Regions from separate parts of the Agarivorans sp. genome, predicted to be linked through region 1. Evidence: predicted binding sites of a transcription regulator. Region 1 holds the regulator's gene; the other holds the start of a gene.
What was found. Region 1 encodes FliA, which starts transcription of late flagellar genes. Its sites were predicted from a motif close to CTAAAGNTNNNNNNNNNNNNGCCGATA; they were not measured.
Positions count from the first base shown of each region.

Region 2: ACQY6Q_RS16185 (flagellar protein MotY) is a predicted target of FliA. The motif match lies at 2,187-2,213, and genes of this name have one in related genera.

Region 1 is NZ_JBNKPP010000007.1:8,793-13,093, reverse strand. Features, by position in the region: partial or broken gene flhF (flagellar biosynthesis protein FlhF) at 1-1,136, shown strand, start outside; gene ACQY6Q_RS00355 (MinD/ParA family ATP-binding protein) at 1,126-2,019, shown strand; gene ACQY6Q_RS00350 (RNA polymerase sigma factor FliA) at 2,012-2,731, shown strand; gene cheY (chemotaxis response regulator CheY) at 2,860-3,243, shown strand; gene ACQY6Q_RS00340 (protein phosphatase CheZ) at 3,257-3,997, shown strand; gene ACQY6Q_RS00335 (chemotaxis protein CheA) at 4,009-4,301, shown strand, end outside.
Region 2 is NZ_JBNKPP010000271.1:2,418-6,718, forward strand. Features, by position in the region: gene ACQY6Q_RS16175 (electron transport complex subunit E) at 1-450, shown strand, start outside; gene nth (endonuclease III) at 447-1,082, shown strand; gene ACQY6Q_RS16185 (flagellar protein MotY) at 1,289-2,158, opposite strand; gene rnt (ribonuclease T) at 2,279-2,941, shown strand; gene ACQY6Q_RS16195 (Na+/H+ antiporter family protein) at 2,950-4,275, shown strand.

The DNA of each region.
Region 1 (4,301 bases):
TAACTAATTTTATGCAGCGCCATCAAAAGCGCCAACAAGAGAATTTGCAACAAACTCAACTTCACCAGCCTCAACGTCCGCGTAGCGTTCAAGCGCCAAGAACTTTAGCTCAACAGCAAACTTGGTCACAGCCTCAAGGTGCATTGTCGGGGGCTAATAAAATTGCAGGTTCAAACAAGTTAAATAGTTCCCAAGTCCCAGCCAATAACGAACTGGGTGAGTTAAAGAAAGAAATGGCCGCGATGCGTAAGTTATTAGAGCATCAGGTATCAGGTTTGATGTGGCAAGAAGTTGAACGCCAAGAACCAGTAAGAGCCATGCTAATTAGGCAATTACAGCTCTTAGGTTTTGATGAAGATATGGCCGACCAAGTGGCTGGATACATCCCAGAAGAACTTGGAGTTCAAGAAGGCTGGCAGCATATCCAAGAATTATTGTCGCACCAGCTTCCAGTTGGTCAAGATGAGATCTTATTGAAAGGTGGTGCTGTGGCTCTATTAGGGCCTACTGGGGTGGGTAAAACAACGACCATAGCGAAGTTAGCTGCGCAGTTTGCCATGCGCCACGGCGCAGAAAGTGTTGCCATGATTACCACCGATACTTATCGGATCGGCGCTCATGAACAATTGGCGACTTACGGCAAAATCATGGGTTGTGCAGTGCGTATAGCCAATGATGAAGAAGAGCTTTCGCAACTGTTGTATCAATTCAAAGATAAAAAGCTGGTGTTAATCGATACCGCAGGTATGAGTCAGCGAGATCTGCGCTTACATGAGCAGCTCGATAAATTGGTTAAAAATAGCCGAGTGAAGATCCGTCATTATTTGGTTATGTCGGCCAATGCGCAGCGTCGCGTTATCGAAGAAACTGTGAATCAATTTCAGCGAATTCCTCTTGCTGGTACCATACTTACCAAACTAGATGAGAGTCTAGCATTGGGAGAAGTGTTAAATGTGACCTTGCGTCATGCCTTGCCAATAAGTTACGTTACGCATGGGCAGCAAGTGCCAGAAGATATTGCTGTTGCTGAGCCACAGAAATTGATCGAGCAGGCATTATCGGTGGTAGATAAGCAGACACAGCAACATTTTTGGTTTAGTGAAACCGAACAACAAAAGGTTTCTGATGTATTCTAAAAACAACGGTTTTGACCAGGCTAGCGGCTTACGAATGATGCAACAAAAAAACAATGTAAAAGTGATTGCCGTAACCGGCGGTAAAGGGGGCGTAGGTAAAACTAACGTTACCCTAAATATGGGAATAGCAATGGCTGCCCAAGGTAAGCGAGTGATGGTTCTCGATGCCGACTTGGGTTTGGCAAATGTCGACGTGTTACTAGGTTTACGGGTAACCAAAAACTTATCTCATGTGCTTTCCGGAGAATGTACTCTTGATGAGGTGTTGGTAGAAGGGCCTAATGGTATTTTAATTGCACCAGCCACTTCCGGTACCCAGTCAATGGTGGAGTTAAGCCCCGCCGAGCACGTTGGGCTAATTCGGGCATTTAGTAGCATGAAAACCCCTATAGATATACTGTTGGTTGATACCGCTGCCGGTATCTCTGATATGGTGTTGAGCTTTGCCAAAGCTTCGCAAGATATCTTAGTGGTGGTTTGTGATGAACCTACATCGATTACTGACGCGTATGCTTTAATCAAGTTGTTATCTAATCAGCATGGTGTATATAAGTTTAAAATCGTCGCTAATATGGTTCGTAGTTTGCGCGAAGGGCAAGAGCTGTTCGCTAAATTGACTCGAGTTACTGACCGTTTTCTCGATGCTACACTTGAGTTAGTCTCGTGTATTCCCTATGACAATAATGTGCGCTTAGCGGTGAGAAAGCAGCGCGTAGTAGTGGAAGCTTATCCTAAGTCTCCTGCTTCTTTGGCGTTTCGCTCGTTAGCGAGCAAAGCTAGCACTTGGCCAATACCCGAGCAGGCTGGCGGCCATCTAGAATTTTTTATCGAGAATCTTCTCGAATTTGGACAACGTAAGAATAGAGAACAGCTTAGTGAATAAAGTTGCCGCTTATGCCAGCGCGAATGACACTAATCTTTTGGTGGAGCGCCACGCAAATTTGGTTAAACGTATCGCCCACCATCTGATGGCGCGGCTACCAGCGAGCGTGCTTGTAGATGACTTGATTCAATCGGGCATGATTGGTCTGATTGAAGCGGCACGTAATTTCGATGGTACTAAAGGCGCTAGCTTTGAAACCTATGCTGGGATCAGAATTCGCGGAGCGATGCTTGATGAAATTCGTCGAGGCGATTGGGTTCCGCGTTCGGTGCATAAAAACAGCCGTGCGATTAGTGATGCCATCGCGGCCGTAGAAAAACAAAAAAACGCTGATGCGAAAGACAGCGAAGTTGCAGAACAACTGGGGGTTAGCTTAAGCGAGTATCATGCGATGCTAGCCGATGTTAACTGTGGCCGCATTCTTGGCATTGACGATCTCGGTGTTAGCGAAGACGTTATTTCCAATGAAGAGAGTCGTGAGCAGAATCGCCCCTTTGAAGGCTTTGCTAATCAACGTTTTCAACAATCTTTAGCCGAGTGCATAAAAGGTTTACCAGAGCGAGAAGCCTTAGTGCTCTCGTTATATTATGACGAAGAGTTAAACTTAAAAGAAATAGGCGAAGTTTTGAGCGTTAGCGAATCCAGAGTGAGCCAAATTCATAGTCAGGCCTTGGCGCGGGTTAAAACGCGAATGCGAGATTGGACACAATAGAGCAATTCATCCTTACAATTCTGATAAAAGATGGACTAAAATTGTGTTTATTAAGGCATAATATATTTATTACATAAAGTTTTAGCCTATCTTTAGGCTTGCAAAAACATCCTGCTGGGGGAAGTACCTTGGATAAAAATATGAAAATTCTGGTTGTTGACGACTTTTCAACAATGAGAAGGATTATTAAAAACTTACTAAGAGATCTTGGTTTCAATAATACGCATGAAGCCGACGACGGTAATACAGCGTTACCCATGCTTAAAGGAGGTGACTTCGAGTTTGTTGTCACTGACTGGAATATGCCGGGTATGGAAGGCATCGATTTGCTGAAAAATATTCGAGCAGATGAGAGCTTGGCGCATTTACCTGTGTTGATGGTAACTGCAGAAGCTAAGCGCGAACAAATTATTGAAGCAGCCCAAGCTGGCGTGAATGGTTATATCGTTAAACCGTTTACAGCTGCCACTCTAAAAGAGAAGTTAGATAAGATTTTCGAAAGACTACAATAATAAAGGAAGCTGCGTGAGCACAGAGACTCCGATTATTTCATTAGCGGACGCCAAAAATTTGGTTGAGCTACTTGAAGAAGGACATGTCGCCGAGGCGAATCAACTTGTGAGTGAGCTTTGTGCTCCTAAAGCCAATTTGTTATTTGATAAGGTTGGGCAGCTCACCCGTCAACTTCATGATTCATTAAATGAGTTTAAACTCGATATTCGAATTAATGAGTTAGCCAATCAAGAGATCCCAGACGCAAAAGAGCGTTTGAACTACGTGATCGAAATGACCGACCAAGCGGCGAATAAAACCATGGATGCGGTAGAGTCAGGCTTACCCATTGCCGATGAATTAACTAATGAAATCAACAATATCATGCCAATATGGCAAAGTTTGATGGAAAGAAGAATTGAGATCGGCCAGTTTAAAGCGCTATGTCACCAAATCGACATTTTCCTCAACAGTTCTTCAGTTAATGCCGATAAACTAAGAGGTATGTTAACCGAAATACTGATGGCCCAAGACTTCCAAGACCTCACCGGGCAGATGATTCGTAAAGTGATCACTTTGGTTCAAGAGGTTGAGGAAAGCTTAGTTGAAATGCTCACTTTATTTGGTAATGAAAAAGCAGAAGCGCTCGGTGCTAAAAAACCGAATAAATCTGCGATAGAAGCCGAAGGGCCTATTATCAATAAAGAGCAAAGAGACGATGTGGTTAACGGTCAGGATGACGTTGATGATTTATTGTCTAGTTTAGGATTTTAAGGGAGTAGCGCATGTCGTTTGATGTAGATGAAGACATCTTACAAGACTTTCTCGTTGAAGCGGCGGAGATCCTTGAGCAGTTATCTGAGCAGCTGGTTGATTTAGAAAAACGTCCAGATGATAGTGACTTGCTGAATGCCATTTTCCGTGGTTTCCATACGGTCAAAGGTGGTGCAGGTTTCTTGTCGTTAACTGAGTTAGTGGATGTTTGTCATGGCGCAGAGAATGTATTTGATGTTTTACGTAACGGGGGAAGACGTGTTTCTTCCGAACTAATGGACGTGATTCTCGAAGCGCTAGATAC
Region 2 (4,301 bases), on a different contig from region 1:
TTTGTTACCTGTATTCAGTTACTGATGAATGCCTTTACCTACGGCTTGTACCAAAACCTTGGCATATTTATTCCGCTGATCGTGACCAACTGCATCATCATTGGTCGCGCCGAAGCCTTTGCTGCCCGTAACGAAGTAAAACCCGCCGCTTTTGATGGCCTAATGATGGGGCTAGGTTTTACCTTAGTACTAATGGTAGTAGGCGCGATTCGCGAACTCTTGGGTAACGGCAGCTTGTTTTATGGTATTGAGTTATTACTGGGCGACTGGGCTTCTTTTCTCTACATTCAAGTAGTGAATTTTAACGAGCACTTCCTGGTGGCCATTCTGCCGCCCGGCGCATTCTTGGTAATGGGCTTCATCATCGCCATAAAAAATATCATCGACAACCGCTTAGCCAATAAACAAGCCGTGGTTGTTAGCAATGCAGAAAACTCACAAACCCTATGAATAAAGAAAAACGTTTAGAAATTCTTACTCGGCTGCGCGACGACAACCCGCATCCCACTACTGAGCTTAATTTTTCTAGCCCCTTTGAATTATTGGCTGCAGTATTGCTGTCGGCTCAAGCCACCGATGTATCAGTAAACAAAGCCACCGACAAATTGTTTCCGGTGGCCAATACCCCCGAAGCGATTTACCAACTGGGCGTGGAAAAACTAAAGGCTTATATCAAAACCATCGGCTTATTTAACTCCAAAGCCGAGAACCTAATTAAAACCTGTAAGATCCTTATCGAGCAGCACGGCGGCCAAGTACCGGAAAACCGTGAAGCCTTAGAAGCCTTACCCGGCGTTGGCCGTAAAACCGCCAACGTGGTACTGAATACCGCCTTTGGCTGGCCCACCATTGCAGTAGATACTCATATTTATCGAGTGAGTAACCGCACTAAATTTGCCATGGGTAAAAACGTCGATCAGGTAGAACAAAAGTTACTTAAAGTGGTACCCAAAGAGTTTAAGGTAGATGTTCACCACTGGCTGATTCTGCATGGCCGCTACACCTGTGTGGCTCGTAAACCGCGCTGCGGCGCCTGCATTATTGAAGACCTATGTGAATTTAAAGATAAGACTGAGTACTAAAACACATTTTCTTGACAACTAAGGCCTAGTAATAGGCCTTAATTATTTCTATGACTGAGCAGGATATTATGGGTTAAGCAACTTAGCTAAACCTAGGATACTAGGTCTGTGTTTGCTTCGAAATGGATGAAGTAGCTTCACTGATTAACTGTTGCAACCATACAGGCTTGCTAAGTGTTAGCAAGCCATAAGCTGAACCAGGCAAATTAAAGTAAGTCTTTACCTAAAGAAATCACTACGCGACGGTTACGTTCTCGGCCTAAAGGTGTGGCGTTAGTGGCTACATGGCGGCGCTCGCCATGGCCCGATACGTCAATGGCATTCTCGTCTAAGCCGTTAGATTTAAAGTAGTCTTTTACCATATTGGCGCGTTTTTCCGAGAGCTCTTGGTTAATCCATTTACCACCGTAACTGTCGGTATAAGCGTCTACCAAAACCACATCAATATTGGGATCATGTTTTACATAGTCGCCAATTAGCTGCAAGCGCTGTTTAGAACGTGCTGTTAACTCGTCACTGTTAGACTGATAACTTAACACCGTAAAGGCAATATCCTCGAAAGAATACGGCAACAAACGCCCTACGCACTTGAGAAATTCGTTGTATTGCTGTTTGAAGTTAATAGAAGAAATACCCACCGCTGTAGTGGTGCTATTGGCATACCAATCGTTGAAGTAAAAGGTCGGTACATTACCGTCTTCCAGTTCACTTAACATTTGCCAAGCGGGCTGCTCGTTTACATAGCCGTCAAACTGTTGGTAGAAAGACAGTTCGCTGATCTTTTTAACGCTAGCGCCCGGTTTCCAGCGCGGAGGCACACTGCGTAACGAGACTTGATGGGTTTCCGCGCTAATACGATACATATCGAGATAGAAATCTAGATTAACCTGTTTGGACGCGCGGCTAACAAAACTGGCCACGCCAAACGACGGAATAATATGGTCCATGCGACACTCAATCGGCGTTTGGCTAGACATCACCCAAGTGGAGTCGTCCAGTGGCGCCGAATAGTTACGGACATTGGCCTGGGCAGAGATAGCGCAGATGGCTAAAGGCAGCACTAAATAACGTTTCATTCGCAAAAATCCTCTCTTCTCGATAAATTATCGGCCCACCCTCGATATTCTTTAAAGCAAATTCGCGATTCTTTGCAGCTTTTGTAATAATGCGCGCTTCTATTTTTAGTTTCCCACATTATGACCATTACAGAACACACGACTCAGTTAATGTCTAGCCGATTTCGCGGCTATTACCCTGTCGTTATCGACATAGAAACCGCAGGCTTTAATCCCAAAACCGACGCCATGTTGGAGATTGCCGCTTGCTTGCTCACTTTTAACCCAGTTGGCGAGCTGGAAGTGTTACAAAAAATTCAATTTAATGTAGAGCCTTTTGAAGGGGCTAACTTAGAGCAGGCTGCGTTAGACTTTACCGGAATCGACCCCCATAACCCCTTACGTGGAGCGGTAACAGAAGAACATGCCTTAAAAGAAATGTTTAAACCGATCCGTAAAGCCTTAAAAGCACATGGGTGTAATAGAGCGGTAATGGTGGCGCACAATGCCGCTTTTGATATGGGCTTTTTCAATGCGGCGGTAGAGCGTTGTAATATTAAACGTAATCCGTTTCACCCTTTTGTGAGCTTTGATACCACCAGTATTAGCGCCTTGGCGCTAGGGCAAACGGTATTAGCTAAGGCTTGCCGTGAAGCAGGATTAGAATTCAGTAATCAAGAGGCGCACTCAGCCCTATACGATGCCGAAAAAACCGCAGAGCTTTTCTGCTTAATCGTTAATAAATGGCAAAGCCTAGGTGGCTGGCCTCTCCCTCAACCTTCAGAACAGAATGAACAAGCATGAGCCTATTAATGAACCCCGTCGTATTATCCGTATGTTTGATGCTGGTGCTGAGCCTGCTTAAGGTTAACGTTATTATTGCCCTGTCGGTTAGTGCCCTGTTAGGTGGTTTACTCTCGGGGCTAAGCCTGAATGATACCATCAAGGCTTTTGAGGGGGGTTTAGGTGACGGTGCTGAAATCGCCCTAAGCTACGCTTTATTAGGTGCCTTTGCGGTAGCAATTTCACGCAGTGGCCTTACCGACTTAATAGCACACAAGATTATTCGTAATGTGGAGCAACATCGTGAGACCCATTTATCGCTAGTAAAGTGGATGATGTTGGGTGCCATTATTGTTATGGCGGTATGCTCGCAAAACCTAGTACCGGTGCATATCGCCTTTATCCCTATTTTAATTCCGCCACTCACAGCGGCGTTTAATCAACTCAACCTAGACAGACGTATTATTGCCTGCTGTATTACCTTTGGCCTTGTTACCACCTATATGTGGCTGCCCTATGGCTTTGGTAGCATCTTCTTAAATCAATTGCTCTACGGCAATATCACTAGCGCGGGCTTAAGCATAGAGCAAAGCCAATTACCACTGGCAATGACCATTCCGGCCCTCGGCATGGTATTAGGTTTGTTACTGGCGATTTTTGTGTCATATCGAAAGCCACGCCAATATCAGCATGTGGAACGCGATGTATTAGTGCATAATGAGCCGGTGGCCACGCCTAGCGCTGCACGAAGCTTGGTTAATATCGCTATTATTGTGGCTGCATTGGCCATCAACGTTTATACCGGCTCTATTATTATTGGTGCTTTAGCCGGCTTTTTGATGCTAACTACCGCCTCGGGAATCCGCCCGCAAAACAGCCAAGACTTGTTTATTGAAGGCGTAAAACTAATGGCCCTGATTGGGTTTATCATGATTGCTGCAAATGGTTTTGCCAGTGTGATGAAAGCCAGCGGCGGCGTGCCCGATTTGGTGGCTAGCGCTGAGCAAATTCTCGGTAGCAACAAGGCCTTTGCCGCAGCGGTATTGCTATTGATGGGGCTGTTGATCACCATGGGCATCGGCTCTTCGTTCTCAACCATCCCAATTATTGCCGCTATTTATGTTCCGTTAGCGCTGTCTTTAGGCTTTTCAGAACTGGCCACCGTTGCCTTAGTTGGCACCGCGGCGGCACTTGGCGATGCGGGTTCGCCTGCATCAGACTCAACCCTTGGGCCAACAGCCGGTTTAAACAGTGACGGTCAACACGACCATATCTGGGATACTGTGGTACCGACGTTCTTGCATTTTAACTTGCCGTTATTGGTTTTTGGTTGGATTGCAGCTATTGTCTTATAAATTTTAATGGTTTGTTTTAACTAACA